Regions from separate parts of the Thalassotalea sp. HSM 43 genome, predicted to be linked through region 2. Evidence: predicted binding sites of a transcription regulator. Region 2 holds the regulator's gene; each other region holds the start of a gene.
The links. The regulator LexA, encoded in region 2, represses DNA repair genes until DNA is damaged. The targets are predictions, from matches to a motif close to TACTGTATNNNNATACAGTA.
Positions count from the first base shown of each region.

Region 1: a site for LexA is predicted at 3,754-3,773, ahead of recN (DNA repair protein RecN). Genes of this name have one in related genera too.
Region 3: a site for LexA is predicted at 3,099-3,118, ahead of E2K93_RS05090 (YebG family protein). Genes of this name have one in related genera too.

Region 1 is NZ_CP038493.1:774,961-785,801, reverse strand. It holds gene E2K93_RS03310 (hypothetical protein) at 1-523, shown strand, start outside; gene E2K93_RS03305 (hypothetical protein) at 539-1,465, shown strand; gene E2K93_RS03300 (outer membrane protein assembly factor BamE) at 1,554-1,892, opposite strand; gene recN (DNA repair protein RecN) at 2,038-3,702, opposite strand; gene nadK (NAD(+) kinase) at 3,833-4,714, opposite strand; gene grpE (nucleotide exchange factor GrpE) at 4,921-5,523, shown strand; gene E2K93_RS03280 (hypothetical protein) at 5,831-7,615, shown strand; gene E2K93_RS03275 (glycosyltransferase family 2 protein) at 7,633-8,655, shown strand; gene E2K93_RS03270 (class I SAM-dependent methyltransferase) at 8,645-9,463, shown strand; gene E2K93_RS03265 (hypothetical protein) at 9,486-10,253, shown strand; gene E2K93_RS03260 (glycosyltransferase) at 10,427-10,841, shown strand, end outside.
Region 2 is NZ_CP038493.1:1,560,135-1,570,975, forward strand. It holds gene plsB (glycerol-3-phosphate 1-O-acyltransferase PlsB) at 1-1,930, opposite strand, end outside; gene E2K93_RS06665 (hypothetical protein) at 2,387-3,913, shown strand; gene E2K93_RS06670 (fasciclin domain-containing protein) at 4,084-4,647, shown strand; gene lexA (transcriptional repressor LexA) at 4,864-5,478, shown strand; gene coxB (cytochrome c oxidase subunit II) at 5,954-7,507, shown strand; gene ctaD (cytochrome c oxidase subunit I) at 7,520-9,109, shown strand; gene E2K93_RS06690 (cytochrome c oxidase assembly protein) at 9,122-9,706, shown strand; gene E2K93_RS06695 (cytochrome c oxidase subunit 3) at 9,759-10,640, shown strand; gene E2K93_RS06700 (DUF2909 domain-containing protein) at 10,759-10,841, opposite strand, start outside.
Region 3 is NZ_CP038493.1:1,208,018-1,218,858, reverse strand. It holds gene E2K93_RS05110 (amidohydrolase) at 1-797, opposite strand, end outside; gene E2K93_RS05105 (PA3496 family putative envelope integrity protein) at 1,007-1,198, opposite strand; gene E2K93_RS05100 (SDR family oxidoreductase) at 1,554-2,303, shown strand; gene E2K93_RS05095 (DUF3718 domain-containing protein) at 2,425-2,751, opposite strand; gene E2K93_RS05090 (YebG family protein) at 3,206-3,538, shown strand; gene E2K93_RS05085 (M48 family metallopeptidase) at 3,538-4,239, shown strand; gene thrA (bifunctional aspartate kinase/homoserine dehydrogenase I) at 4,560-7,016, shown strand; gene thrB (homoserine kinase) at 7,016-7,963, shown strand; gene thrC (threonine synthase) at 7,973-9,259, shown strand; gene ung (uracil-DNA glycosylase) at 9,266-9,955, shown strand; gene E2K93_RS05060 (GNAT family N-acetyltransferase) at 9,982-10,548, opposite strand; gene E2K93_RS05055 (NAD(P)/FAD-dependent oxidoreductase) at 10,645-10,841, shown strand, end outside.

The DNA of each region.
Region 1 (10,841 bases), 790 kb from region 2:
TGAGCCGGTTCCAAAGTGGGATAAACAATCGACTTTCAGTGACGAAAAACGCCCGTGGTGGCAGTGGCGTGCGATGCCTGCACTGTCTATGGCTATGTCTATTGTCGCCATCGCGTTAGTGTTATTTAAAGTCGAGATAAGTAATACCGAACAAGGCTTACTGGTGAGTTTTGGTGGTAGCCAAGCCATGCCGACGGACGTCGAACAATTGGTTAATGCCAGATTGATCGAATTTGCTAAAGAGCAACAAGTGGTGATGGCTGAGTTTAATCAAGACATTATATCGAGACAGCAAGACAACAATCTAAAACTTGCGACTTATGTGCTAAGCGCATCGAGAACCGAGCGCCAGCAAGATATTTCCAATATCGTCAGCTTTGTCAATGAAGCGCGTGAAGAGGATAACCTGCAGCAGTCTCTAAAAATGCAACAACTTGATTATAAGTTGCAGGCACAAACCATAGGCTATCGCATTGATGGTCAGTCTGATGCAAAACCCGACACCTCCAACAAGCAACCATAATTTCAGGAGTCTATTATGAAAATAATGAAACGTATTATCTCAACAGCGGTTGCCGCAACACTGGTGTTGACGCCACAAGCGATGGCAATGGATTATCAAAATCTAAACAAGCAGCTAAATATTATGAGCGATATTTTAAAAAGCTCAGTCAATGAAAATTCTGGCAAAGGGTCGCGTTCGAAAGTAAGCAAAATTGAAGGCCATTACCTAGCAGGGCAAGGTGTGTTATTTACGGTTAACCTCAATCATTCATCATTCTACGGTATGCCACTCGCTTTACCTGTGGTGCCGGTTGCTCCTGTTGCGCCACGGCCTCCTAAAGCGCCTAAAGGTATGGATGGCGAAGCACTGTTTGGTGAAGAGTTTGAAGTTGTCATTGAAGAAGCGATGGAAGAGGCTGTCATAGCGCTTGAGGCAGCACAGGAAAGCATTCGTTATGATGTAGAGCAACAGCGCCAATTACGAGAGCAAGAACGTGATTTGGCTTATCAATTGCGAGATATCGCCCGTGAAGAGCGAGATTTAAGTTATCAGCGCTCGCATTTAGATAAAGATGAACAGAAATCAATAGAGCAAGATTTGAAACAGCTTGAAGCGCGCAAAAAGGAAATCAATAAGGCCAAACAAAAACTGGCTGCCGAATCGAAAAAGTACCAACAAAAAGTCGCACAATTAAAGCAGCAACGCATTGAGGAGCAAAAAGCCTTTATGCAATATATTGAACAACAAGTGAGTAATGTATTGTGTAACTATGGAGGCGGTTTACGTGAGGTGCCAGCACAGCAGTTTGTTAGTGTGATTATCAAAGGTGGTGGTGATAAAACCAATCAAGGCTATAAAGACAAGGTCTTGGTGTTTAATAAAGCGGATGTGAAGAACTGTGTGCTGGAAAAATTCGATGCCCCGGCACTGCTAAGTAAAGCCAATGGTTATCAGTTTTAATATACAGTAATGATAAAGAAGTGGTGTTCACCGAAAAACAAAACCCCGGCAATGCCGGGGTTTTTTTTGCTATTGATAAGAGTGGTGATTACTCTTCGATTGGTACGTAAAAGCTTTCTTTTATTTCGAAATCACCTTTAGCATCGACTAACTTATCGCCGTCAAAGTTTAATTCCAATCTTCTGCGCTTATCGTACTCTTCACCTTTACCTGATAAAAACTCGTACACATAGTACCAAGTATCGTCATTAAAGGTATCACGGATCACTGGGTTGCCAAGAACGAACTTAACTTGTTCTTTGGTCATACCTACTTGCAGTTTGTCTATTTGTTTTTGTTCGATGTAATTGCCTTGTGGTACATCTATTCGGTAAACGCAAGCCGATGTTAAACAAATGGCCGCACCGATAATCAAAGCTCGTAACATGTCATTATTATCCTAAAAGTCAGTGCCTGAATGATAACCAAGGGGACGCTTATATGAAAGCTTTTTATGCAACAATTTGGCCTTTTAAGCCGAGCAAAAGCAAGGGCAAAGGCCAAGGTATATGTTGCCGTTGTTATCAGATAGTTTAACTGGCTAAAAGTTCACGAGCATTTGCCATACTGGATTCGGTAATTTCATCACTAGCGAGAAGGCGAGCGATTTCTTGCTCACGCTTATGTTGATCAAGTTGATTGACTCGAGTTTGGGTTTGATTACCATCGGTGAGTTTGGCAACGAACAATTGCTGATGACCGCGACTTGCAACCTGCGGTAAATGCGTTACGCAGATAACTTGTGTTGATTGACCCAGTGTTTGCAGTTGCTTACCGACCATAGCCGCTGTTGGGCCGCTGATACCCACATCGACCTCATCAAAGATTAACGTAGGCGTGATGATCTTGGCGGATAGTATGACTTGGATTGCCAAACTAATGCGAGATAACTCACCACCAGAGGCGACTTTGTGGATCGCTTCAAGAGGTTGGCCAGGGTTCATGCTGGCAACAAATTCAATATGATCTAAGCCAAATTGCAGAACTTGATCCGGTTTCTCACTGTTTACTTGCACGCTAAATTGCGCTTTTTCCATATTTAACTGCTGCATCGAAGCGGTGATTTTGCTTGCCAATTGCTTGGCGGCTTGCACGCGCTTGTCGCGCAGTTTAACGGCGGCGTGTTGGTATTGCTCTATACATTGGTCTAGCTCGCTGTCGATAAATTCAAGTCGATGATCATCGACAGCGATACCATCGAGTTCTTGCCTAAGCAAGCAATGATGCGCAAATAGATTTTCAGGTCGTACTTGATGTTTTCGTGCTAATTGCATCGCGGTGGCGTAGCGCTCTTCAATCAAGGCATAGGTTTGTGGATCTATATCTATATTTTGTTGGTATACGCTAAGATCATTACTTGCTTCTTCTAATGAAATTCTCGCTTCATTGACCATTTCTGCAATGGCTGTCGCATTAGCATCAAGGTCGACTAACTGATTTAACTGTTCACTGCATTTTTGAATCATTGATAGCGCAGAGTATTCATCACTATCAGAAAGTTGTTGTAAACATAAATCACTAACTTGCATCAGTTGTTGCACGTTGGCATTGCGCTTAAAGTCGTTTTCTAGCTGGTCAAACTCATTAGCTTGTAGAGAAAACTCATCGAGCTCTTGTACCTGATATTGCAATAATTGTTGCTTAGCTTGGCGCTGTTCAACATTAGCGAGTAATTGCTGTTTTTCTTGTTCTAATCGACGGTGTTGGTGATACAGGGTTTGTACTTTTTCAATGTGCTTTTGATTATTAGCGAAATCATCCACCAAACGACGCTGCTCTGTTGGCTTTAACAACAATTGGTGATCATGTTGACCGTGTATATTAATCAACTTTTGGCCAAGCTCTTTTAACTGCGCCAATGGCACCGGGTTGGAATTAATATAGCCCTTAGACCGACCCTCTTTTGAGATCACCCGACGAATAATGCATTCATCATCTTGTTGTAAATCGTGATTTTGCAACCATTTTTGCACCTTGACTAATTGGCTGATATCGAAGCTGGCGGTAATTTCAGCTTTATCGGTGCCAGGGCGCACGGTGTTGGTGGTTGCTCTATCCCCCAAACACAAACCTAACGCATCGATGGCGATGGATTTACCGGCACCGGTTTCACCGGTGATGGTGGTCATTCCTTGTTGCCAGTCGATCTCAACAAAGCTGACAATGGCAAAGTTTTTAATGGCAAGATTGGTAAGCATGTTTGGCACTCATTGTTATAGTTCTGCGGTTAAACCACGGGATAAAATAAACACTGTTAATTTATACAGTAAAATTAACAGTGTTTATCAATGAATGCAAGTTTGAATTTTCGACAATCGAAAGGGGTGTTTAATAGACCTTATTGCCCCAACCAAGTTTGGTACGCAAAACGCTGAAGTAATCATGATCTAATGGGTGCACAAGACGTAATGTGTATTTGCTTTTTTTAATACGAATTTCATCGCCAGGCATTACCGCAAGAATCACATGGCCATCACAACTTACTTGCAATTCTTCGTGATTGTTTTCGGCAACGACAATTCTAATTTCACTGTCGCCATCGACAACGATAGGTCTTGATGACAAGGTATGCGGAAACATTGGCACCAAACTAAGGGCGTTTAATGTCGGGGTCATAATTGGGCCGCCGGCAGACATAGAATATGCGGTTGAGCCAGTTGGTGTTGAAATGATGATGCCGTCACTGCGCTGGGAGAACATAAAGGTATCACCTAAATAAACCGCAAACTCCATCATGCTCGCGACTTTACCCGGATGCAGAACCGCTTCATTCATGGCAGCGTTAGAGCTCTTTAATTGCCCATGACGGTATACTTCTGCGTACAGTAAGCATCGATGCTCGGTGTTAGATTGACCTTCTAAAATCGCTTCTAATGGCTCAATCAGGTTATCTGGCGAGAGATCGGTAAGAAACCCTAAATTGCCACGGTTAACCCCTAACACGGCAACATTATGACTGGCTAACACGCGTGCAGCGCCAAGCATGTAGCCATCACCACCAACTACAATAGCCAAATCAGCTTGTTCACCAATTTCAACGATATCAAAGGTGATATCTGCGTGTTTATTGAGTTTTTCACTGACCTTACTTTCAATCATTACTTGGTAACCATTGTTTTCCAAATAATGATGTAAAGCCGCAATGGTAGCCAAAGCGCCATCGTGATCGGGTTTTCCTATTAATCCTATGGTGTTATATAACTTGCTCATCTAGAGGTGTTGCAGTTTTTTCCTATATAAAGGCAGTTTTACTAAGAAATTAGCTAAAGTAAAGCTGAGAGCGGAATTTTAGTTAAAATTAATGCTTGAAAGCGTATATAATGCCCCCATAAATGTTTTAGTGAAAATCAGTACCCCTGAGTCAGTCGCAGTCTTGCGTCTAGCGGAACTTGGGAAAAGATATTGTGGAGTTATCGATGACGAACGAGTCAAATAAAACAGAACAGCAACCAGATACCGTAGAACAAGAAACGGTTGAGAATACAGAAGAGGTTGTTGTTGAAGAGCAACAAGCAGAGCAAGAAGTCGAAGTATTGTCTGCAGAGCAAGAAAAAATTGCTGAACTAGAGCAAAAGCTTGCTGCCGCATTAGCAAAAGTTGATGAGCAAAAAGATTCCGTTATTCGCGCCAAAGCCGAAGTTGACAATATTCGTCGTCGCAGTGCGCAGGAAGTTGAAAAAGCGAAAAAGTTTGCGCTTGAGAAATTTGCTGGTGAAATGCTAACGGTTGTTGATAATTTAGAACGTGGTCTAGCCACCATTAACGCTGAAGATGAACAGCAAAAGACCACCTATGATGGTGTTAACTTGACGCTGCAAGGTTTGATTTCTGGTTTGGATAAGTTCGGTGTTAAAGCCGTTGACCCACAAGACCAGCCATTTAATCCAGAATTGCATCAAGCGATGTCTATGCAACCGGTAGAAGGTGTTGAAGCAAACACCGTTATTGCGGTAATGCAAAAAGGTTACGAGCTTAACGGCCGCCTGATTCGTCCAGCTATGGTTATGGTTTCTAAATAACCGCTACAAGAATCTGTATAAGAAAAAGGCTCACTATTGTTCAGTGAGCCTTTTTTGTTTCAAATAAGTAATGATAATACTCTTTAGTACATATTGTATATTGACCTAATATCAAAGCTATTGAGAGTAATATAAAATAACTAAATAGCTCCCCTAAATTACAAAATAAACTAAAAATCAAAAGCTTAGTTCTATAAGTAAATAGTTTACTTAATTGGAAAAATAAAATTCTCTGCTATGCTCATAATAATAGATTGGAAAAACCCTGTTAGTTTAGGGTGATAATTATAATAACCATTAGCGGAAGATGAAAAGAGCAGTTATAGCGCTTAATAATTACATAACTTTAATTAAAACTCCCTTTGATCAAAAAATGGCTCTTTCACAGTCAATTTGGAGTGGTGTTTTAGTTTTACTGTTATTGTTACTTTTATTCTCCAAGATTCATATCGCGTTTAACTATGAAATTAATTGGGATGAATTTTATTATTTGTCTTTTATTTTTAAACATTTAAGAGGGGAGTTATCTTCTTCTCTCCAAACATTCCATGTACATCTTTTTTCATGGATGAGTCTTTTGACCTTCAATGAAGTTAATTTAGTTGTTGTTGGCCGTATTGTAATGGTTTTATTACAAGTGCTGACAGGAGCTTTTCTTTATTCTATATGTCGTAACTTTTTAACTGTAACAGCTTCCTTATTTGCAATATTTTCTTACTTTTCTTTTTCTTATATCCTTTTAATGGGAGCAAGTTTTAGAACCGATCCAATAGCAACATTTTGTGTAACCGCAATCGTTTCTATTTTGTTAAATTTCCAAAAAAAGAATTATTTGATTTTGACGAGTGCTTTATTAGGATCAATCTCTCTTCTTGTAACGATAAAGTCAGTTTTGTATTTACCAACTTTTATTTTGCTTGGTCTAAGGCGAATACTGTTATCCAATGAAAGAAAAGAAGATTTAATGTATGTAGCCAAAATCCTTATTAGCACCCTAGTTTTCTTTCTTATTGGGCTATTTTTTCATAAACAAGGGGTTGAATCGCCAATTAAACAAGCTGAAGTATCTTTATTAACTCACAGCTTTTCTAAAACTATTGAGCAAGCCGAATTTTTTCCAGGAAAAGCATATTTTTTGAATACTCTGGTTTTTGATGTTGTATTTTGGGGAACATTGTGTTCAGGTTGTGTGTTGTTTTGGACTATTGATAAACAAAAATTTATTTCAGAGCCTGCCCTCCTAAATTTTAAATTCATAAGCTGGGTTATGTTGTACGTAGCTTTCTTACTCCCTTTGTTTTCAATCTTATTTTACAGAAACGCCTTCCCATATTTTTATACGTTCGCCTTACCATTGGCATCTTTTTTTTGTGGCTTAGTTTGGTTTTGTTTATTTGATAAGTTTGAATCAAAAGCAAAGCATTTCATCGCGGGCACATTTATTGTTCTATTGGTTTTGAATACGGTCAAAATGGCTGTTGAACGACCACAAACCCGCTCAAATAATTCACAAAAACTTTTAGTAAATGAAATTCATAAAATTTTCCCTAAACCTGTAAGTTACTTTGATAGGTGCTCGATGGTATCAACTTTTCGGCAGGTAGGTTTCTTTATGAGTTCTTGGGGAATGGAAAATTACAAAGCCAATTTAACGCCAACTTTTGAGCAAATTATCATTAAAAGTCAGCCAGTATTTTATATTGCAAATATTGGATACCTAGAAGAAAAAACATTGAAAGTGGAGTTGGACAATTCAATAGACCTATCAGAGACAGATAAAAATGTCATAGGCAGAAACTATATACATCACTGGAATAAAATTTACGTTGCTGGTAAACAGTTTAACTTTGGGCACTCTAGTAGTGAACTTAACTTCCACATTCAAATTTCAGGCGTTTATACCTTAGAAGCGGGATCGAAAGTTAATATAAACAAAACTCCAATCTATCCAGGGGAAACTTTGTTTTTGTCTGAAGGACGCCATCAAATCTCTGCTAAAGATGGGAGCGGAATAGTTAAGTTACGGTGGGGGGATAACCTATACGTCCCGAGTAATGAAGTACAAATCGAAAATGTTTTCTCTGGATTTTAGCTAAAAAGGAAGTTGCAATGAAACTTATAATTCAAATACCTTGCTTTAATGAAGCTGATACTTTGCCTCAGGTTATTAAAGATTTGCCCAAAAATATTATTGGTGTCGATACTATAGAGTTGTTAGTTGTAGATGATGGCTCTACAGATGATACAGTGAAAATTGCAGAAGAGTTGGGCGTTGATCATATTATAATTAATACTTCAAACCAAGGTCTTGCTAGAACTTTTCATACAGGTATCGAAGAATGTTTACGTCTAAATGCTGATATTATTGTTAATACAGATGGCGATAATCAATATCAAGGTCATGACATTCCCAAATTGGTTGCTCCAATCCTAGCCGGAAAGGCCGATATCGTAATCGGCGATAGAGGTGGAATTGAAAACCCTCATTTTTCTCTTTTTAAAAGGTGCTTACAGGTTTTCGGTAGCTTTGTGATTAGAAAGGTAACTGGGCTAGAGATTACCGATGCTGTCAGCGGCTTTAGAGCAATGTCGAAAAAATCTGTTCAAAAGATCAATATAATTTCCGACTTTAGTTACACGATAGAAATGTTGCTTCTAGCTAGTGCTAATAAAATGTGCGTTAAATCAGTCAAAATTGGAACAAATCCCAATACTAGAAAGTCCAGATTGTTTACATCAGTGCCTCAATTTTTAAATAAGTCAGTTACCACGTTGTTTAGAGTTTATACAATGTACCAACCGTTTAGAGTTTTTTTAGGGACTGGGGTTATTATATTATTTATCGGTATTGTTCCGATATTACGGTTTCTTTATTTTTATTCTACCGGCGATGGAAGTGGGCATATTCAGTCGCTAATTTTAGGTACTACTTTAGTCATTATGGGCGTAATTATATTAGTGCTTGGTATCATTGCTGACTTAATAAGTATAAATAGAAAGTTAATAGAAAAAACAATCCATAAAGTTGAAAAGTTAGAAGACCGCTTTAGAGGTAACCCAAGTCCAAGCTCGAAAGATAATGTATTGGAGTACAATAAGGTTATGAAGAAAGGAACTAATAATGATGTCTAAGCTGCCTGAAAATAACAATCTGGTTAGTTTTGATAAAGATTACGGTCTTTATTTCAATGATTTAAGTTGGGTACCCGCTCCTAGGTATGTTTTAAGACGATTTAGAGTTTGTAAAATATTGAGGGGAATTAGTACAGCGCGTATCCTAGAAGTAGGGTGTGGTGCAGGAGCTCTTAGTTATGATTGTTGGCAAAAAGGTTATGAAGTAGAGGTGTTAGAGAGATCCGCTGAGGCACGTTTGGTTGCTTCACAGACATTATTAAATACTGCAGTTGCAAAGTCTATTCATGCTGAGAGTTTAGATTGGAATCAACAGTTTGATGTAATTATGTCTTTCGAGGTTTTAGAGCATATTGAGAATGATAAGGCGGCTCTTATTGAGTGGTTGAAATGGTTGAAGCCGGGAGGGATGTGTTTACTATCTGTACCTGCACTAATGTCGAAATGGGGGCCTAAAGATGTTTGGGCTGGCCATTTTAGACGCTATGAAAAACAAGAGTTTTTAAAATTAATGAATGATTGTGGCTTGGAATGTATTCATTTTGAGACTTACGGCTACCCCTTAACCTACCTGACTAATATCCTTCGAGATAGGATACATAATGCGGATTCTAAAAAACGGCCTGTGGGTGACTTAGAGGGAACAGAACGAAGCGGAATTGAACGAAAAAGTGAGGCTAAACTGTTTTCGTTTCAACAAAGTTATATAGGAAGAATGCTGATGCGATTATGTTGCCATGCGCAGAGTGCTTTTGCAAAATTCGGCCTTGGTGATGGGTATATAGTACTCGCTAAGAAAAAAAATTGAGCGTTTGGACAAAATAGTTAAAATGACTAAGAAAGCTGCCCACCTATTAGGTAATATCTTGGTAGTTATTATCCTAGCCTATTTTGCGTTAACAGCATTACCTAAGCTGGAGCAGTTTCAATGGAGGGCTACGTTTTTACTGCCCGTTACAATAACTGTAATGATTTTTATTTTCACAAACTTCTTAGGAGCTATTATATGGTTCATTTTATTAATAGGTAGAAATGACAAAATAGATATAAAGCAAACAATTCAAATATTTTTTATATCACAATTGGGTAAGTATGTGCCCGGAAATATAGCGCATTTATTTGGTCGAGTGTGGTTTTCGAGAGCTATAAGAATCGACACTGTCAATGTAGTTAATACTCTGGTTTTAGAGGTTGTTTTACTTACCTTAGCAGTAATGACTCTTTCATTGTTTACTTTATATCAAGTAGGTTTGCAGGAAACCATAGAAAAACATCTAATCCAATTAGATGTTTTGATTTATAGTTCAATTTTTATATCAGTTATCAGTTTGATTGTTTTGCGTCAAATTCCAAGCCTATTTGGAGTTGATAGTAAGCTTAAATTCCTACGTAATTTACATTTTCCTAAAGTAAAATACCTATTGATATGCCTAATTCTTTATTGGTTTACTTTTTTAACTGTTGGTTTTTCATTAGAGTATTTGGCCGACAGTATCTTTGATTATCAGTTTGAAAATATTATCCTTGTCGCCGGAATTTTTTCAATCGCTTTCATAACTGGGTATCTAACGCCCGGTGCTCCGGGGGGGTTGGTGTAAGAGAATTTGTATTGATTTTATTGTTAACACCTTTTTGCGGCGAGCTTTGTGCAATTATTATTACTGCTCTTAATAGGGTGGCTCAGGTAATAGCTGATTTTATTACTTTTTTTATCGGTAAGGCTATTAAAAGTACGAATGATTTGCCGTCAAAAATAGAGCAGGAATGACCGTTGAAAAATAAGAAAAATAAATTAAACATTCTAGTTTGGGGGACATTTGATAAAACCAAGCCTCGAAATCGTATTCTTCAAAATGGCCTGAGCCAAGTAGGTTGTATTCTACAATACTGCCATGCAAACATTTGGATGGGCGAAAATGATAAAAGTCAGCTAAAAAAAGTATCTCAATGGGGAAACATTCTCTTCAGTTATATGAAGGAATACCCAAAGCTCATAGCAAAATTTTGCAAAATTGACAAAACTGACTTTATTTTGGTTGGTTATTTAGGTCATATAGATGTTTTGATTCTTTGGCCATTTGCAAAGATAAAAGGAGTTCCAATTGTTTGGGATGCTTTCATTTCTCTTTATAATACCGTTGTTGAAGACCGTAAACTTGTTAGTAAATATAACCCTTTGAGTTGGC
Region 2 (10,841 bases):
GTTCTACTTTCGTGTCAATTTCTTCGGTGGTTAATTTGTCGTAGGTGTTTAATAAACGACAGACCACTGACGGCAACATATAGGTGTGCAAAATATTGTTACGGTAATAACTCATCTCTAAACAAGCTTGATCAGTTAACGAGATTAATTGCCCCATTTTATCGTCAGTCACATCGACTTTATTAAGACTGATAACCGAGTCGACTAACTCTTTACCGGATTCATGCGGAATATACACTTCCTTACTGAACGGCGCGGCTTTTTGCACCTCAATAAAGAAGTCTAGTTGCGCTTCTAACTCTTTACGCGTGAGCGCTTTGTTCTCAGACGTTAATAAAATAAGCGCCGTTAAGGTCACCGAATTCAATGCCGCGGCTTTGTTGATTTCGGTCATAACCTGATCTGCTAGGCCATTTACCGTTGGTGTTAACCATTTTGGTTTAGGCGGGTCGATAGGATCGATGCTTTCTTTCCATTCCGGCACATTGCTGTCTAAGTAATCATTGATACTGATCGGCTCACCAAAGTTGACGTAACCTTTACCATAGTTGCGCAACTTACGAATCGCTTTAATAATACCGAATACCGACTCTTTCTGTTTGCCGCTGCCTTTCAGTTCTTTGTGGTAACTGGCGACTTCCATAACGTGCTCATAACCAAGATAAACAGGCACTAAGGTTAGCGGACGTTCGATGCCTTTAAGCATGCTTTGCACCGTCATCGCGATCATACCGGTTTTTGGTTGCAGTAAACGACCGGTGCGGCTGCGACCACCTTCGGTGTAGTACTTAACAGGGTAACCAAGGGTAAACAGTAAGCCTAAATATTCACGGAAAATCGTTGAATATAAGCGGTTGCCACGAAAACTACGACGAATAAAGAATGCACCCGCTTTACGGAAAATTGGCCCAGCAGGCCAAAAGTTAAGGTTGATACCCGCGGCGATTCGCGGTGTCGCGACTGCCTGATGATAAATCACATAGGTCAGTAATAAGTAATCCATATGTGAGCGATGACACGGTACATAAATGATTTCATGGCCGGCTTGTGATAACTCACGCAAGCGGTCGCCATTTTTCACTTCGATACCGTTGTATAAACGATTCCATAACCAGGTCAAAACACGGTCACCAAGTCGTATGGTTACCGGGCGATAATCCGCGGCGATTTCTTTCATCATGCCGCGCGCCTGTTTTTTGATCTCTTCTTCGCTCTTACCCTTGGATTTTGCTTCTTCTTTAATCAGACGCTTGATCGCTGGATTGGCAAATAAGGCGGTAAACTTTTGGTGCAAATCCATTAAACGTGGGCCGGTCGTTGCGACCGATTGGCGATGAAAATGAATACGCGCCATACGTATCAATTTTCGCGCGGCGATGTCGTCACTGCCTTGCGTATCGACCACTTGACGTAATGATACGGGCTCGCTAAAACGCACTAAGGCATCACGACCCAAAAACAAAACGATAAAGAACTTACGTAAAAAGTTAGGCGAGGTCTCATCGGCAATCATGTCGCTGACATTGACTTTGGCTTTGCCCGGTTTACGTCCCCACAACAGGTTCGCCGGAATAAGCTTCGCGTTGCGCTCATGATCTTTTTGGTGCGCCTTAAGTAACGCCGACCCTGAACTCATAGCGCGCGTTTTTCCAGGTTTCATCCAAGGAAAAATAGAGCTTGGCTTTTCCAAACAAATGCAACGTTCCATTTGTTGGCCATCTACGACAACGCTTTCTAATGGATCAGGCATGTTTAAAGACTTACAGGCCATTCGTAATGCCAATAAGTCACTCGCCGATTGATGACGGACAATATAAAACACGTCTTTGTTGTCGCCCAACTCGAACGTTTCAGCGTTGTCAGGAATTACCTTACACTTGACCAACAAGCGTACAGGTAAAGATAATAAAAAATAGAACAAGGCTCTCATTTTGTATTTAAAATCCTTGGCGGATTAATCACTTAAAAATTTGCGGCAATTCTACCATTATTATCGATGCTGTTGCTACATTCGCCACTATTTGAGCATAAATATCGATAAAAAGGCTGCTATATCGCGAAATAGCAGGAGCGTGAAGCAACCCATTTGCGACTCTCTAAAGAAAATCCAATCACTAAATCGGCCAAAATCAGCCAATGCTTGCGAGTTATTAAATGCCAGTATTGGGCAATCCCAACAGCAGCAAAACCGCCGCCTTTTTTATTAGCACAAATAGCGAAAGTTCCCCCGCCAAATGTAAAGCAACGTAAAGTTTAAAGCCGTTTCGTAAAGTACTGTAAATAGGCGTTACCCAAGTGAACAATTTGTTAATACCGTTATCTATTTTGGGTGTTGCCATATCGACAATATGGCTTGTTCTTTTTTTAATTTAATAGGGTAGGAACCATGAATTTACATAATAAGACACTCTCTTTAAACAGCATAAAACCTGTGCTTTGCGCCAGTGTATTAGCCAGTTTATTGACCGCGTGCAGTTCAGACGATGAACAGAGCGATTCTGACAATGCCTTTGTGCAGTTTTACAATGCCTCAAACAACGCGCCTAGCATTTACTTTACTGTCGATGAAAACCTCGACGAAGATGACGATGACGACGATTTTGAAATCACCTTTTCACCGTTAGCATTTGCTGATGCAAACAACCGTTACGAGCTCGAAGCTGACGACTATTATGTGGAGCTTGCTTGGCAAGATGATGCTGACAGCAGCAGTCGCGAAGATCTACAAATCATCTATCAACAAAGCCATAAATTCAGTAAAGACAGCATTCAATTTTTTGCCCTAACAGGTGACGTCCAGGCGCCGCAAGTGATGTCCTTTGAAATTCCAGTCATTGATGATGATAACGACAATGACGAGGAGTTGTTTAATATCCGCCTGCTCAACTTACATGAAGCAATGCAAGATATTGATGTCTACATGTCGAAAGCCGATGAAACCTTCAATGAGGCGATTGCGCTTGAACAACTTAATTACGGGGTGATCAGTGAAAATCAAAAACACGATCAAGACGACTATACCTTTTATATTACCCAAGCTGGCAGTGACCAAGTGTTATTTCAATCGACCCAAGCGCCTATGCAATACACCTCGCAATATATTGTCGTGGTGCGACAAAACCAAGGTGCAGGCTCGTCGCCGTTTGCCATCGATATGATTTCAAAATACGACTTTATGACATTACAAAGCGATGGGGATGATTCTAAACTGCGACTGTTCAACAGTATTACTGAGCACGACCTAATACCTGATTATGACCATTCTATAGATGCCACCTTGCGTTCAATTGATGAAACCATTGCTATCGATAACATCGGTTTTGGTCAATACAGTGACACCTATATTGTCAGCCAAGGTGACTACAGCATTGATTTGCTCAGCTCGTCGCAACAACAACCCTTGCTAACCAATCATTTGTTGACCCTAGCTGAAAACGAAGAGAAAACCATCTTCTTTTACCTCAGCGAAGAAGACGTTGATCATGATGGCGACGGCGATGTAGATGAAGATGGCGATGGACTGGTCGATGAAGTAGAAATAAAAATCAATTCATTAGCGGTTGAAACCACCCAAAGTAGCAGTATTTATAGTCACCAAATTGACATCATAAACCTTGTTGAAGATGATGATTTCAATAGCGTCAGTGTCTACTTTGTGCAAAGTGATGAGTTGATCGAAACTTCAACGAATTATCGCCATATCAGTTACGCAAACGCCAGTAATATCGAGCTGTTAAACAATACCTACACTGTATATGCCGTTGCCAAGCGCGACAGCAGCGACATACTGCTCGCCTCACAAGCAATTACCTTAGACGAGTCCAGCCAAGCCATGTTCTTGTTGCTGCAAAAAAATGAGCAATCGGCTAGCGGATACGACATGACCTTTGCAAACCAAAAAGACAGCAACTAACCACGCACATAGCTGTCATTCCCGATAGCAAGGTCACGGCAAATTGTCGTGGCCTATTCGCGGATTAACAGCCATAACTCAGTGGTGAGTTATCTATTGAGTGATCTTCTGGCAGCGAATTACCGTAACTACTCCATCACTATCAACGTCAAAATAAACAGAGGAACACTATGATGAATACGGTAATGAGTTCATTAACAAAAACCATTGCAACACTATCAGTTGCGACTTTTTTATGTGCATCGGCTTACGCAGAAAAACCTAAGTGGACAGAAAAATCCGATGTAAGTATCGTCGATTTCGCTGTTGGAGCGTCTGGCGAACCATTTGATTTTGACAGTAACGGCGAAGATTTTGACGTATTAGTCGCCGCGCTGATTGCTACCGGCACCGTAGCCGCGTTCGATGGCAGCGATTTAACCGTATTTGCGCCTAATGACAACGCTTTTTATATGCTAACCAACACCACCAATGATGCCGATGCGTTTAATGCCGCCGTGAGTTTACTTGGCGCCGATGGCGTTGCTGATGTATTGAAGTATCACGTTACTGAAGGCGTGCGCAATTCACGTTCTGTGACCCGTGCGAAAATGGTCGAGATGCTTGATGGCAACAGTATTTATTACGATGATGGCCTGATCATTGCCGAAAAATCAGAAGCGAAGATCATCAGCGAAGATAATCGCTTGTCAGACGGTATGGTGCATATCATTGATACGGTATTAAAGCCTTAACCACCCCTGTACCTGAACAACCTTACTACAAGCTAAAACGCCCTCAATGAGGGCGTTTTTTATGTGCCAACATATGTATGTCGCTGTCTTAATTCGATTTATACCTTCGATGATTAGCACAAGCATATTCAGGCATAAACAAATAATCGGTTGCGATTCTTGCCAAGCTGTATATACTGACAGTTACTGTACGGATAAACAGGCTGTAAAAATATCATGCGAGCATTGACTGCCAGACAACAACAAATCTTTGATTTGATCAAAGAAAAAATAAACGAAACCGGCATGCCACCGACACGAGCGGAAATTGCCAACTTTTTTGGTTTTAAATCGGCGAATGCTGCGGAAGAGCATTTAAAAGCGCTGGCCAAAAAGGGCTTTATTGAAATGCTGCCGGGTACCTCCCGTGGTATCAAACTAGCCGAAGAACATATTGAAGAAGAAGGCTTGCCATTAATTGGTCGAGTTGCGGCAGGTGAACCTATTCTTGCCCAAGAGCACGTTGAAGACAGATACAAGATCGACGGTAGTCTATTTCACCCTGCTGCTGATTACTTATTGCGCGTTAATGGCGAGAGCATGAAAGACATTGGCATATTTGATGGCGACCTCTTAGCAGTGCATCAAACGACCGATATTCACAACGGTCAGGTTGTTGTTGCTCGTGTCGAAGATGACGTGACGGTCAAACGCTATAAACGAGAAGGTAATGTCGTTTATTTACACGCTGAGAACGAAGCATTCTCACCGATTGTTGTCGATTTAGCCAATACACCTTTTAATATTGAGGGAATCGCCGTCGGTGTGGTTCGCAATGCAGACTGGATGTAGCCCAGCAAAACTGTACAAACTTTAAGCAGTCAAACATCTTCTAAAAGCGCCCAAATTAGGGCGTTTTTTGTATCTCAAAAAAACCTCCATCGCCTTACCTCGCCTATAACCCATTAAAACACAAGAGTATTTACTCTAGCCCCATTTATAATCTGGATTGTAAAAAAGATTTACAAATTTCTAACAAAGCGCTTTACCTTGTATAAAAATTAAGTAATTCTAGAACATGAAATAAACAAAAACAGGCCGATTGTTTGCCACCTGGTGACACCAGCCGATTACAACAATAAGAAAATGCGCTAAATCTACCACGTCAAAACTAAACGTAGATTTGCAGTACGTAAATGGCCGAGTTAATCATTTAACCGGTATAAAACAATAACAATAATTTACGGAAATTTGCGACATCGAATGAAGATGTATCTTGTCCCTTTTTCTGTATTTTCTTTGGCTTTGCAAGCAGAGGAGATGTCGAGTGAAAAGACGTAACCTGGGTTGGCTGTTGTTGGCAAGTACGTTTGCCAGTTCAGCTTGGGCAGAATCGCAATTAAATTTGACTAAAGGTGTGACGGATGTCAGCCAAAATGTCTATGATTTGCATATGTTGGTTCTATGGATCTGTACCGTCATTGGTATCGTAGTATTCGGTGCCATGTTCTGGTCCATGATCTTCCACCGTAAATCGAAAGGCGTAAAGCCAGCCGATTTTCATGAAAGCACTAAAGTAGAAATACTTTGGACCGCTATTCCTATTCTTATTCTGATTGGTATGGCATGGCCAGCAACCACGGCCTTGATCGATATGGAGGATAACTCCAATTCCGACCTAACCATTCAGGTCACCGGTTCCCAATGGAAGTGGCATTACAAATATTTTGATCAAGGCATCGAATATTACAGTGTGCTGTCTACCCCACGCGAACAGTTTGATAATCGCGAAGGTGAAGGTGAAGCAAAAGGTGAAAACTACTTACTTGAAGTAGATAAGCCTTTGGTCATACCGGTTAACCGTAAAGTACGCTTCCTAATTACCTCAGATGACGTAATTCACTCTTGGTGGGTTCCAGCGTTTGCCGTCAAGCAAGACGCAAACCCGGGCTTTATCAATGAAGCTTGGACCAATGTCAATGAACCTGGTATTTACCGTGGCCGTTGTGCCGAGCTATGTGGTAAAGACCACGGCTATATGCCAATTGTTGTCGATGTACGCAGTGAAGAAGACTATGAGCTTTGGATCAATGAACAAAAGATTGCCATGACTCAAGCCAAGCAAGCAGAAGCAGCTTCGCTTAATGCGGAAATGTCTATGGACGATTTGATGGCATTGGGTGAAACAACCTATACCGCGCATTGTGCCGCATGTCACCAACCTAATGGTCAAGGTCTACCGCCTGCATTCCCAGCTCTCGCGGGTTCAGGTATTGCTGTGGATGCTGAAAAAATGGCTGAACACATCAGTGTGGTATTCAATGGTCGTGCTGGCACCGGTATGCAAGGTTACGGCAAGCAACTTAGCTTGAAAGAGATTGCTGCTGTTGTTACCTATGAGCGTAATGCTTGGGGTAATAATATGGGTCAAACCATACAAGCCAAAGACGTTCAAGAAATTGGTCAAGGTGCGAGTGGCGCCAGTGCTCAACCGGTTGCTCCAGATGGCGCAAGCGACAGTGCAGCAGCCACACCTGAAGCAGAACCTGCACCAGCGGCTGCAGTGAACATGGACGATTTGGACATGGCCAAGCTTATGGAGCTCGGCGAGCAAGTTTACGTCGCTAAATGTGCCGCGTGTCACCAAGTAAATGGTGAAGGTATGCCGCCAGCATTCCCTGGTTTAAAAGGCAGCGCTATGGCCACCGGTGACATTGCCGCTCATATTGACATGGTTGCTAACGGCAAACCAGGTACCGCTATGCTAGGTTTTGCCGCTCAGCTAACGCCACAAGAGATGGCCGCAGTGGTTACTTACGAGCGCAACGCCTGGGGTAACGATACCGGCGATGCTGTGCAAGCCAAAGATGTAGTCAAATAAGGGGGAATGATTATGAGTACAGCTACAGAAACATTAGATCATCATGATGATCACCATGATCATAAAATGACCGGCCTGAAGCGCTGGTTATACACCACTAACCATAAGGATATTGGTACCCTTTATCTTTGGTTCAGTTTCATCATGCTACTTACCGGTGGTGCGATGGCTATGGTCATTCGCGCCGAGCTATTCCAGCCCGGTTTGCAAATTGTTGAACCAGACTTCTTCAACCAAATGACCACAGTACACGGTCTTATCATGGTATTTGGTGCCATCATGCCAGCCTTTACGGGTTTGGCAAACTGGATGATACCGATGATGGTCGGTGCACCAGATATGGCGCTACCACGATTGAATAACTGGTCATTCTGGATTTTGCCATTTGCGTTCAGCATCTTATTGGCATCATTGTTTATGGAAGGCGGTGGTCCTAACTTCGGTTGGACATTCTACGCGCCATTATCGACAACCTACTCAAATGGCAGTACTGCATTCTTCGTGTTTGCCGTACATATTATGGGTATTTCATCGATTATGGGTGCGATTAATATCATCGTGACCATCATGAACATGCGTGCACCAGGTATGACCTACATGAAGATGCCATTGTTTGTATGGACATTCTTCATCACCGCTTACCTTTTGATTGCGGTTATGCCGGTTCTCGCCGGTGCGGTTACCATGGTATTAACCGATACCTATTTTGGTACCTCATTCTTTAACGCCGCCGGTGGTGGTGACCCGGTTATGTTCCAGCACATATTCTGGTTCTTCGGTCACCCTGAAGTGTACATTATGATCTTACCGGCATTCGGTATTGTATCGACCACCATTCCAGCCTTTACCCGTAAAAAACTGTTTGGTTACAGCTCTATGGTTTACGCGACCGCATCCATTGCGTTCTTATCGTTTATCGTTTGGGCTCACCACATGTTTACCACGGGCATGCCGCTAGCGGGTGAGTTGTTCTTTATGTACTGCACCATGCTAATCGCCGTACCAACGGGGGTTAAGGTGTTTAACTGGGTCGCAACCATGTGGCAAGGAGCAATGACCTTTGAGACACCTATGTTGTTCTCAATAGCCTTTGTTATTTTGTTTACCATTGGTGGATTCAGTGGTCTGATGCTGGCGATGACGCCGGTTGATTTCCAATATCATGATACCTACTTTGTTGTAGCTCACTTCCATTATGTACTGGTTACCGGTTCGCTGTTCTCATTATTCGCAGCCGCCTATTACTGGTTACCAAAATGGACGGGCCACATGTATGACGAGAAAATCGGTAAGATACACTTTTGGTGTTCACTGATTTCTGTCAACGTTCTGTTCTTCCCTATGCACTTTATCGGTCTAGCTGGTATGCCGCGTCGAGTACCGGATTATGCCCTACAGTTTGCCGACTTTAATAAGTGGATCAGTATTGGTGGTTTCGCCTTTGGTTTATCACAGCTGATTTTCTTATACGTGGTTATCAAGTGTATTCGCGGTGGCGAAAAAGCCGAAGCGAAATGTTGGGAAGGTGCCGAAGGTTTAGAATGGACTGTGCCGTCGCCAGCGCCATATCACACCTTTGAAACACCACCAGAAATAAAATAGGCAGCACTTCATATGAGTACAGAGCAACAACAAAACGAGCCGCAAACTGAAACAGCAGACGCAAACACCGATCACCAAAAAAAGGTGAAGAAAAGTGTCGGCAAGTTGGTGTTAACCGTGTTTGCCATGTTCGCCTTTGGTTTTGCTCTGGTACCGCTTTATGACGTGTTTTGTGATATCACCGGGTTAAATGGCAAAACGGCCAGTACCGCTGCCGAGGTTAATGACAACGGCATCGATACCTCACGTACCATCAAGGTTCAGTTTCTTAGTCGCACCGCACAAGGTGCGCCATGGAAGTTTGAACCTGAGATGAACTTTATTGAGGTTCACCCGGGAGAAATGAAGTTTGTAAAATTTTACGCCAAGAATCAATCAGGCCGCTATGCTGTTGCCCAAGCTGTACCTTCGGTATCACCTGGACAAGCGGCAAATTACTTTCAAAAGATTGAGTGTTTTTGCTTTAACCAGCAGCCGCTGGAAGCAGACAATGATGTTTGGATGCCATTGCAGTTTTATGTCGATGTCGATTTACCCGACCACATTGAAGAGCTGACATTGTCATATACCTTGTATGACATCACTGACAACAGTTAAGCACAACGAAAGATTGGCCTTGAGTTAAGAATCAGGTGTAGAGGAAAACACTATGAGTACAACAAAAGAATACGAAACCTATTATGTGCCAGCGCAAAGTCACTGGCCAATAGTCGGCGCGATTGCGCTGTTTATGATTGCCGTAGGCGCTGGTAGCTATGTGGCAAATCTTGATACCGGAGAAGGCTTTGGTGGCTGGGTGTTACTGGCTGGTATTGCGCTGATCATCTATATGGTGATTGGTTGGTTCTCCAATGTTATTGACGAGTCAATGGCTGGCAAATACTCCGGGCAAATGGACAACTCATTCCGCCAAGGTATGAGCTGGTTTATTTTCTCTGAGGTGATGTTTTTCGCCGCTTTCTTTGGTGCCCTGCTATACGCTCGCGTATTGTCGGTTCCATGGTTAGGTGGTGATGGTAATAACCTTGAAACAATGCAAGTGTTATGGCCACAGTTTCAGGCGGCATGGCCTTTAACGGTTACTCCTGATGGTACCGAGACCACCGCTATGGGTTGGTATGGTTTACCTCTTATCAACACCTTGTTGCTTTTAACCTCTTCGTTTACAGCGCATTTTGCCCACGTTGCATTAGAGCAAAACAAACGTAAAGCATTAAAAGTTTGGTTGGCGGTTACCATTCTACTTGGCTTGGTGTTCCTTGGCTTGCAGGTTGAAGAATACATCATTGCCTATACGCAAATGGGTTTGACCTTAGCCAGTGGTATCTACGGTAACACTTTCTTTATGCTGACCGGCTTTCACGGCTTACACGTAACCTTAGGTGCGATCATGCTTATCGTTATGTTCTTCCGCGTATTGAAAGGACATTTTAGCCCAGATAATCATTTCGCATTCCAGGCCGCTAGTTGGTACTGGCACTTTGTTGATGTGGTTTGGGTACTGTTGTTTCTTTTTGTCTATATCTTGTAGCAAGAGATAGGAAATTTCGGTGTTGTCGGCTTTTTAAGCACGCTTTAAAAGACGATAACACCAACTTCCGATTAATCCTTTAACGCTTTAATTAGTGTTAAGCAAAGGCGTTAAAGGATTAAAAAGGTTTCGGATTTGGGGTAATTAACCCAGTTAAGATGCCAATAGCCATAAGCAGTACAATCAAGCCTGAGATAATCA
Region 3 (10,841 bases), 350 kb from region 2:
GTACCAACAATTTCCACTTCATTAGGGATAATGTTCGAACGTACGCCACCGTGAATACTACCGACGGTGACAACAGCCGCTTCTTCGATTAATTCTAACTCGCGAGAAACGATGGTCTGTAAGCCCATAATTATTTGCGCGGAGGTGACCACAGGATCGACACTCTTCCATGGGTAAGCGCCATGCGCCTGTTTACCTTTAACGACAATTTTAAAGGTATCAACCGCGGCCAATGTGCCACCTGGCTTATAACTGATTTGTCCTGCTTCTAAGTTGGACCAAATATGAACACCAAATACGACGTCAACGTCAGGGTTTTTCATTACCCCTTGTTTAACCATCAATTCGGCACCGCCTTCTTCACCTGCGGGCGCGCCTTCTTCGGCAGGTTGAAAGATAAACTTCACTTTACCGGTTAGCAATTCTTTATGCTGACTAAGCATTTTTGCCGTACCTAATAGCATGGCTATGTGGGTATCATGGCCACAAGCATGCATAACCGGTACTTGCTGGCCGTTATACTCGCCTACCGCTTTGGAAGCAAAAGGTAAGCCGGATATTTCTTTTACTGGCAGACCATCTATGTCAGCGCGTAAAGCTACGACCGGGCCAGGTTTACCTGAATCTAATACAGCGACAACACCCGTATGGGCGATTCCGGTTTGCACCTCTAAGCCTAATTGCTTTAACTCGTCGGCGATTCGCTTGGCTGTTTCAAACTCTCGGTTTGATAATTCCGGGTGTTGGTGGAAATGGCGGCGCCATTCAATTACGTCCTGCTCGACACTTGTTGCCATCGTTTGTGGTGACAGATCTTTGGCAAAGCTGCTTGTTATGGCGCAGTTGAACGCTACAAAACAGCTTGCGGCTAATGCGGTTTTTCGAAAATAAGACATAAATCTCCCTAATAGGTGTTATTGCTATGTACTTGAGAGTAGAGAAGATTTAGGGAAATGAAAAGAACAATTTAGGAAATGTAGCAGATTAGCAATCTAATAAGTGGGATTTATAAATCCCACTCATCTTCGTCAAGCAACTCTTTAAGTCGCTTCTTTTCAAGTAACTCATCGATACGGCGTCGGGTTTTTGCTGTATCTGGGTTACCCGCATCATTTTCTGTGTTTGACGAAACCTCATCAGTAAAATCCATATCACTGTTGGTTAAATCGACATCATTAATGATTTTATTTCGAGACATTACTGCATCCTCAAGAATTTCGTTTGACCGTTATTTGTGAAAAATAGGCAAAAATAAATCGTACGTCAAACAAAATTTGCGATTTTCAAATCAAATGCATAAAAAAACGTCATCCCTTTGTTTACAGGCTGTTCAGGCCTGTTTCTTGCTTGGTGTTTGCGAGTAAATACACAGTGAATTTATGGTTTTGACTGACTTAGCGGCAAGGGCGGTATTTAAGTTTATGGGAGACATCGTTATCTTTATTAGGTAAGTTATTGGACAATAACCATGTTTGATAATTTTAAGGTGTTTGTCGAATACAACGACAGACTTACTTGGTTTATAGCACGATAACTGATGAGACAATGACGTCATGCAACGCAAGAATATTATAATTACCGGTGCCAGTTCTGGTATCGGCGAAGAATTGGCCAAACAGTTTGCGCAAATGGGGCGAAATCTGGTGCTATGTGCCAGACGCACCGAACGATTGCAAGCGCTAGCGAGCGAGCTTGAGCAGCAGTACCCAGCCATTACGGTGTTGGTTTTTGCTCTGGATGTAAACCAAGATGAGCAAGTGTTTACAGTATTTAAACAGGCAAAACAGCAGCTTGGCAGTATTGATAGGGTGATAGTTAATGCCGGTATTGGCAAAGGAGCATCCATAGGCACCGGCTATTATGCGCAAAATAAGCTGACTGCGGTTACCAACTTTGTCGCTGCGTTATGCCAATGTGAAGCCGCGATGGAGATTTTCAGAGAGCAAAATAGTGGTCATTTGGTCACCATATCATCGGTAAGCTCACAACGAGGTTTTCGTCGCTCGATGACTGTCTATGCTGCAACGAAAGCAGGGTTGGCGTCATTAACGGAAGGCATTCGAATCGATACCTTAGGCAGCCCTATTAAGGTGTCGACCATACATCCTGGTTATATTAAAACAGAAATTACCGATACCGATAAAAATCCCCCGTTTTTGGTTGATGTCACATCTGGTTGTAACAAGGTCATCGCTGCTATTGAAGCGGAAAAAAACATTGCCTTTGTACCGGGGTGGCCATGGGCTGTGATGCGTTATATTTTACCTATATTGCCATTATCGATAATGCGCCGATTGAGCTAGAGTACGCATATAAAATACATGGGATGTGAAAAGATTAACGCCCTGACTCAAAAACATCGAGCCAGAGCGTTGGGGGGAAGCAAGGTCCAGGGTGACAGATCAGTCCTCGCTGTTTATGGGCTTAAAAATTTACCGCATAAACGTTTGCCAAATCGGTAATTTCACTACCGCCTAGGCGTTCTTGCAGATGACTGGCGGTGTTATATGCACCGGCATTTTCTGCAAAGTTAACAATATTTTCGCCATTACATACCACTTTTGCTGCAACGGTTTTCTCTTTTAGGTGATAACCTTTAATAGTGCGACGCATATCGCCAAGGTCGTCAGCTTGCGCTGATTTACATACTTGAATTAGTGCATTTTCAAGATAAGGATCCATGCCCGCGGTTGCATTCATTGTAAAACCCATGCTGGTTGCCATTACTGCTGCTAAAGTTAGTGCTTTCATCGTCGTTCTCCACATTCTCATTAAGTATTCTGTAACAGTGTTGTTGTCGTTCGCTGTTAATCTAATAGTGACGCATTTTGCGAGAAAAGTTGTTAATGCAGAATGTGTGAATGTAACAACTTTGCCGGGCCTTTATTTACCGTTAATTCGGGCAAATTCAGTTAAAATCACGAGGTTAGTAGAGTTCATCAAATGTTAAAGATGTGTTAACAGAAACATTTTTTTACATCGGTGCATAAAAACACGGTTAAATCGTATATTTAGTCAAGGTGAGTTGCGGGTTTTGTGCGATGAGTGAAAAAGGAAAAAAAATTTTTTCTGGCGAGTCATAAAAAAAGCTGTTAAATTACTGGATAAATATACACTACTTGAAACAATTTACATTAAATGCACGGAAAATACTGGCATTATACGGCCACTATTTACGTCATACACTGGGTAATAAGGAAAGACTATGGCTGTTGAAAGTCGCTTTGTAGTGGTTCGAAATGGGGTGGAGGTTGAAACGTTTATGGACAAAAAGGCTGCCGATGAGTACGACAAGATGCTCGACATGGCCGATAATTTGTCGGCGTTACTCGATCAATCTTCGTTAGCACTTGAAGAGCAAATGATTGAAGATGTCAGTATCTTCCTCGCGAAAAATCGTGAACAAGTATTGATTTCACTATTGGCAAAAAAACCTAAGCCGGCGGCGGAACCTGTTGTTGAAAAGCAACCCGCGACCAGTAAAGCAAAACCTGCCGCAAAGAAAGCGACGGCAAAATCGAAAGCTAAATCTGCCTAATGGCGTCAATTGATTATCAACTGGTGCGCAGTAGTCGGCGCAAGACCATCAGCTTGCAAGTTAAGCATGGTCAAGTACGAGTGCTTGCTCCGGAATTTGTTAATGAGCAATACATTGCCGAGTTGGTTGTCAAAAAGCGCGCCTGGTTACAGCAAAAAATCGCTTTGCAGCAGCAAAGCAGTGAGACCGTCGAGCGCCAGTATCAACATGACGAGGTGTTTTACTATCTAGGTAAGCCTTATCGTTTGTCGGTTGTTGTTGCCAGTAAAAATAGCGTGTCGATTGAAGCGGAACACATAGTCGTTGCGGTTAAGGTGGCTAACGATGACCCAGCACTGATAGCCAATGCCGTGAAAAAGCAACTGCACGCATGGTATAAACAACAAGCAATGTCGATATTGTTAGCGCGCAGCGAACAATGGCAGCAAGACACAAAGTTAAAGGCAAAGTGCAGCACTGTACGTTATTTTAAGTCTCGTTGGGGCAGTTGTGACAGTAAAGGCCATGTAAAACTAAACTGGTTATTGGTCATGGCGCCAGACTGGGTTATCGATTACGTTATCATCCACGAGCTTTGCCATCTTAAACACATGAACCATTCTGCCGAATTTTGGGCACTGGTCTCGTCATTTTATGGTAACCACAAAGTCGCCAAAACATGGCTAACGCAACATCAATCTCACCTCTACTGGATAAACTAGTCGAATTTTTATCGGCTATTGTTTATTTATTCTGCAATTTGTTGTCCTACATGTAATTTTTCATTGTTAATTTCTTGTGATTAATGGCTTGACAGCGGCGAACCGCTGGTGCAGAGTGAAAGCATGAGAATATTTATGCACCTGACCAACATTACAATTACCACCACCATTGGTACCCCAATGGAGGTCAGTGGCTAGCGTGTAAATAAAACGTTCAAACATAAAAGCCCGTGACCTGCAAAGTTCACGGGCTTTTGTTTTTAAAGCAAAAATTATTTGCCACACTTGTTAATAACAATGGCTAATTCGAGGAAAACAATATGAGAGTGATAAAATTCGGCGGTTCTTCCCTTGCCAATGCAGACCGTTTTAATACGGTTTGCGAAATCATCGAAGCGAAAAGCCAGCATTCACCGGTTGCGGTTGTTGTCTCAGCACCAAAAGGCGTTACCAATCATTTGGTAGCGATGACGCAAAACCTAGATGATAGCAACTCTCTCGAACAACAAATTGACCATTTGCAAAAAACGGTAAACGCGATTTTTGATGATTTAGATAATGGCCAGCGGGCGTTTAATCGTCATCACGCTGACCAATCTCTGGCTCGCAGTCTCGGCCAGTTAAAACGTTGGATGCAGGGTTCAGCGATGTTGAATCATTGTCCAGATCATATTCGTGCTTGTGTGATCAGTCTTGGTGAACGTTTAAGTGTTGCTATCCTCGAAGCGCTGCTTAACACCGAACAACAAACCATTGCGGTATTAGAGCCAGAGCAATTTTTAAAAACCAATGAATCGTCACTCGATGCGGTTGCCGATTTGGTGTTAGCACGCCAACAATTTGTTGATAAATACAATCAACTACCGCGTATCAGCGTGATGCCAGGTTTTATCGGCGTAGCCCCATCTGGAAAATTGACCACGCTGGGTCGTAATGGCTCGGATTATTCTGCAGCGGTATTGAGTGTTTGTGTCAATGCCGAATGCTGTGAAATTTGGACTGACGTCGACGGTGTCTTTAATGCCGACCCGCGCTTAATTAAAGAAGCGAGCTTATTAGAGCACTTGTCATATCAAGAAGCGATGGAGCTTTCTTACTTTGGTGCCAAGGTGTTGCATCCTAAAACCATTGGCCCGATTGCTCAATATCACATCCCATGTTTGATTAAAAACACCTTGAACGTCGATGCTAAAGGTACCTTGATTTCCAATGAAGACAAGGGCGAAAAGCAGGTTAAAGCCATTTCAAATCTTGATGAGCTAACCATGATCAACGTCTCAGGACCAGGCATGAAAGGCATGGTTGGTATGGCGAGCCGAGTATTTGCTTGCATGAGCCGAGAAAATATCTCAATGGTAATGATCAGCCAATCGTCTTCAGAATACTGTATTAGTTTTTGTGTTTATTCTGCCGATGCTTATCGAGCTCAGCAAAGTCTGCAGCAAGAGTTTGAACTTGAGTTACTTAATCAATTGCTTGAACCAATCGATATGCAATCGCATTTGTCTATTGTCTCCTTGGTCGGTGATGGTATGCATCATCAACGTGGCGTCGCCGGCAAGTTGTTTAGTTCGTTGGCGCAAGCGCGAGTGAACGTCATCGCCATTGCTCAGGATTCATCAGAGCGCAGTATTTCAGTCGTCATTGAACAACGCAAATGCACTGAAGCGCTGAAAGTATGTCATCAAAACTTCTTTTCAAGCAGACAAACGATTGATGCGTTTGTTGTCGGTTGCGGGGTTGTTGGTAGTGAATTGTTAGCGCAAATTTCACGTCAGCAAGCATCATTAAAACAACAAGGGATTGAACTGAACGTTTACGGAATTGCCAATTCAAAAGGCATGGCGTTTGATGCTCAAGGTATTCCTATGGATAACTGGCAATCGGCGTTAGCAGGCGAACAAAAAACGCTGAGTGTCGATACCGTCAAGCACTTTGCCCGCAGTCATCATTTGATTAATCCGGTACTGGTTGATTGCACCTCGGATGCAGAGCTGGCGCTTAATTACGCCGATTATCTTGCTGAAGGCTTCCATGTTGTAACGCCAAATAAAAAGGCTAATACCGACAGCTGGCAGTACTATCGTCAAATTCGTGAAAATGCGCGTAAAACCAATCGTCTGTTTTTATATGAAACCAATGTTGGTGCTGGTTTACCGGTAATTGATACGTTGCAAAACCTTTTTAAAGCCGGTGATAATTTACAGCAATTTGACGGTGTTTTATCAGGCTCGTTATCGTATATTTTTGGTAAGCTAGATGAAGGCATGAGCTTATCGCAAGCTACCGAAATCGCCAAACAAAACGGCTTCACCGAACCTGATCCTCGTGATGACTTAAGTGGCATGGACGTCGCTCGTAAACTATTGATTATGGCACGCGAAGCGGGTATGGCACTGGAGCTGGATAACATCAAGGTCGAGTCGGTATTGCCAGACAACTTTGACTCAACTGGCTCGGTCGATGAATTTATGCAGCGTTTACCTGAGCTGGACAGCTATTTTCAAGATAAAGTTGAAAGTGCCAAAGAGCAGGGCAAAGTGCTGCGCTATGTTGGTAAAATCAGTAATGGTGAATGTCAGGTGGCCATTGAAGCCGTTGATAGCAGTCACCCACTTTACGCGATTAAAGATGGCGAAAATGCCTTATCGATTTTAAGTCGTTATTATCAACCGATTCCACTGGTATTAAGAGGCTATGGTGCTGGCGCTGAAGTTACTGCGGCAGGTGTGTTCGCCGATATGCTGCGCACTCAAGCTTGGAAGCAGGAGTTGTAATGACAGTAAAAGTTTATGCACCAGCGTCAATCGGTAACGTAAGTGTCGGATTTGATGTGCTTGGCATGGCAGTCACCCCATTATCGGGTGAATTGCTTGGTGATGTGGTCAGCGTTGAGGCCTCAGCCACAGGTGAAAATCAACTTGAAGTGGTCGGTGATTTCGCCGATAAATTGCCGGCAAACTATCAAGATAATATTGTTTATCATTGTCTGCAGTTATTTGAAAATGCGCTGGCAGATGTAGGTAAACAGCCATCTCCTGTGGCGATGCAACTTAACAAGAGTATGCCGGTTGGCAGTGGCTTGGGTTCGAGTGCTTGTTCTGTTGTTGCCGCATTAGTTGCACTTAATGAGTATTATCAAAAGCCATTTGATGACAGTAAATTACTCACCATGATGGGACAAATGGAAGCGCAAATCAGTGGCAGCTTGCATTACGATAATGTCGCACCGTGTTTTCTTGGTGGCTTGCAACTTATGGTCAGTGATGATGGTGTTATCACTCGAACTTTACCTGAGTTGGCCGACATCTATTGGGTTATGGCTTACCCTGGTATCGAGGTATCGACTCGTGCTTCAAGAGAAGTGCTGCCTTTGCAATATAGCAGGCAGACATTGATCCAATACGGACAAAATCTCGCTAGCTTTGTTGATGCCTGTCATCGCCAGGATAACAAACAGGCATTGTCGTATATTAACGATGTTGTTGCTGAACCGTATCGACTTGAGTTGATTCCCAGATGTCAGCAAGCAAAACAATATGTATTAGAAAATGGGGCCGCCGCGGCTGGTATTTCTGGCTCTGGACCGACATTGTTTGTCGCTTGCGAAGATTTATCTAAAGCGCAGCAATTAGCACAATATTTAACAGAGAACTATCTGCAATCTGATGCAGGTTTTGTTCACATTTGCCTTGCGGATCAGCAAGGTGCCCGAGTGATTTAAGGGGACAGTATGCAGTATTATAATTTAAAACATCCACAGCAAAGCTTGTCGTTTGCCGATGCCGTCCGTCAAGGCTTGGGTCAGGATCAAGGTTTGTTTTTTCCTAAAGATTTGCCGCGCTATGACAATATCGATGAGTTATTAGCGATGCCGTTGGCTGAGCGCAGCGCGAAAATTTTATACCCTTTCGTTGCTGATGAATTTAGTGAAGATGCGTTTTTGCAGTTGATTAATGACGCATTTAACTTTCCTGCCAATGTACAAGCGATTGATGAAAAAATGGCGACATTGGAGCTGTTTCATGGTCCAACACTGGCGTTTAAAGACTTCGGTGCGCGCTTTATGGCGCACTGTTTACAGTCGTTTAGTCAACAAAGCAGCAAGCCTATCACCATTTTAACCGCAACCTCTGGTGACACCGGTGCTGCGGTTGCCCATGCCTTTTATGGGTTAACGAATATCAAGGTGGTGATCCTTTATCCAAAAGGCAAAATCAGTCTCTTGCAGGAAAAGATGTTTACCACGTTAGGCGGCAATATTGAAACGATAGCCATTGATGGCAGTTTTGATGATTGTCAGGCGCTGGTTAAACAAAGCTTCGATGATGAACATTTAAAACACAGCATTGGTTTAAATTCGGCTAATTCAATCAACATTTCTAGATTGCTGGCGCAAATCTGTTATTACTTTGAAGCCGCGGCACAGCTCAAGCGCCAACGTGGTAGCATTGATGATGTTGTCGTATCGGTGCCAAGTGGTAATTTTGGTAACTTAACGGCAGCCATGTTAGCCAAAGCCATGGGCCTACCTATTAAGCGTTTTGTCGCAGCTACGAATGTGAATGATACCGTACCAAGATACTTGAAGAATAAGATGTGGCTACCAAATGACACTATCTCGACAATGTCGAATGCCATGGATGTCTCTAAGCCAAATAACTGGCCGCGAGTAGAGCATATGCTGACCTCGGGTATTATCGATGACCAAGATTTAGCGGGTATTGCCATTGACGAAGAGCAAACACAAATCGGTGTAACTCAATTGAACCAGTTAGGTTATATCAGTGAGCCTCATGCTGCAGTCGCCTACAAAGCGCTTAAATATCAACTTAAAGACGATGAGTTTGGCTTATTTTTAGGGACCGCACATCCTGCTAAATTCAAAGATACGGTTGAAAGCATTTTGGGCACACCGATAGCCTTACCAAAAGAGCTAGCTGATTGTTCAACGGAAGAGATTTTGTCCGTGTCAATGGCTAACGACTTTGCTAAGCTACGGGATTTTCTGCTTGGCTAAAAAGACATGAATTGGCAAGAGTTTCTCGAACAGCAAAAACAACAGGATTATTTTCAGCAGCTAATGAGCAGGGTGGCTAATGAACGCGACTCTGAGCATGCTATTTATCCACCTGAAAATCAGGTGTTTTCAGCGTTTGATTTAACCCCGTTTGAGCAAGTTAAGGTGGTCATTCTTGGCCAAGATCCATACCATGGTCCAGGACAGGCGCACGGCTTGGCGTTTTCTGTGCAAGATAGCGTAAAGGTACCACCTAGCTTAAAAAATATGTACAAAGAGCTGCTAACCGATATCAATGGCTTTGATATACCAGAGCACGGTAACCTCACTTGCTGGGCAGAGCAGGGGGTGTTACTACTCAATACGGTATTAACGGTGCGTCAAGGACAGGCTCACTCGCATGCTAAATTTGGTTGGGAAACATTTACCGATGCGGTGATAGCCGCATTAAATGAACACGCTGATAATTTGGTGTTTATATTATGGGGTAAGCATGCGCAGCAAAAAGGTAAGTACCTAGATGATACGCGTCATTGCATATTATCTGGCGCGCATCCATCACCACTATCAGCTTACCGCGGTTTTTTTGGTTGTCAGCACTTTTCATTGGCCAATCAATATCTACAGCAACAAGGCAAACAAGCTATTGATTGGCGTGTACCCGAAATGGTGAAAAAGCAAGGCCAGTTATTTTAACTACCCTCGCCATTTTTGGTAATTAACTACTTGAAATAAATGATCATTTCAGCGGCTACACAGTGGCAATCATAGCCGCAAATAGTACAGTTGTAGCCGTTTTTGCTGTCTTCATTCCACTTGCCTGGGTGATCTTTGACCAGCTGTCCGCCGCATTTGGTAAAATATTTTACCGCACTATTGCCCGGACTTGGGCGCCACAAGTGACTGACGCCAGCTTTGGCACCTTGCGCTTGCAATGCCTTTATAGACAACTCTAGCAGTCGCGAACCTATGCCATAGCCACGATAAGTTTCATCGACAGTATTGCATTTAAAGTAGGCGGTTTCGCTGATTTCCGTTTGCCATAAATCAGGGCTGTACCATTGGTCTAAGCTAAACTGTTGCGCGGCATAGGTAATACGAAAACCGACGAGTTTATCGCCATCATAGGCGACATAATTTGAGTTAACGCCGTTTTTTAAACCTTTGCCATACCAAGTATGAATATTACTGCTATCGACATAGCCATCACCATGGACAAAATTGCCTAGCGCGATGATGGCGTCAAAGTCGCTTGCCTGCATCTCTTTATAAATAATATCTTCTTTCATATCAGCTATTGTCGTAATTCCAAGGCCTGATAGTATATAGCAAATTTGCACACATTTGTGCGACAGTTTTAGGTCGCAACCCAGGACAAATAACCCATGTACGATCCCCTTATTCAAAACCAGCTTGCCAATAATCAACCATACCCGGACAGTTACTGGGCCAGTGTTAGCGGTAAAGCGCCGCAAAATAAAGGCCGTTTGCAGCAGGACTTAGATACCGACGTGGTAGTGATAGGCGCCGGTTACACGGGCATGTCTTGTGCTTTGCATTTGCAACGTGAGTACAATATAAA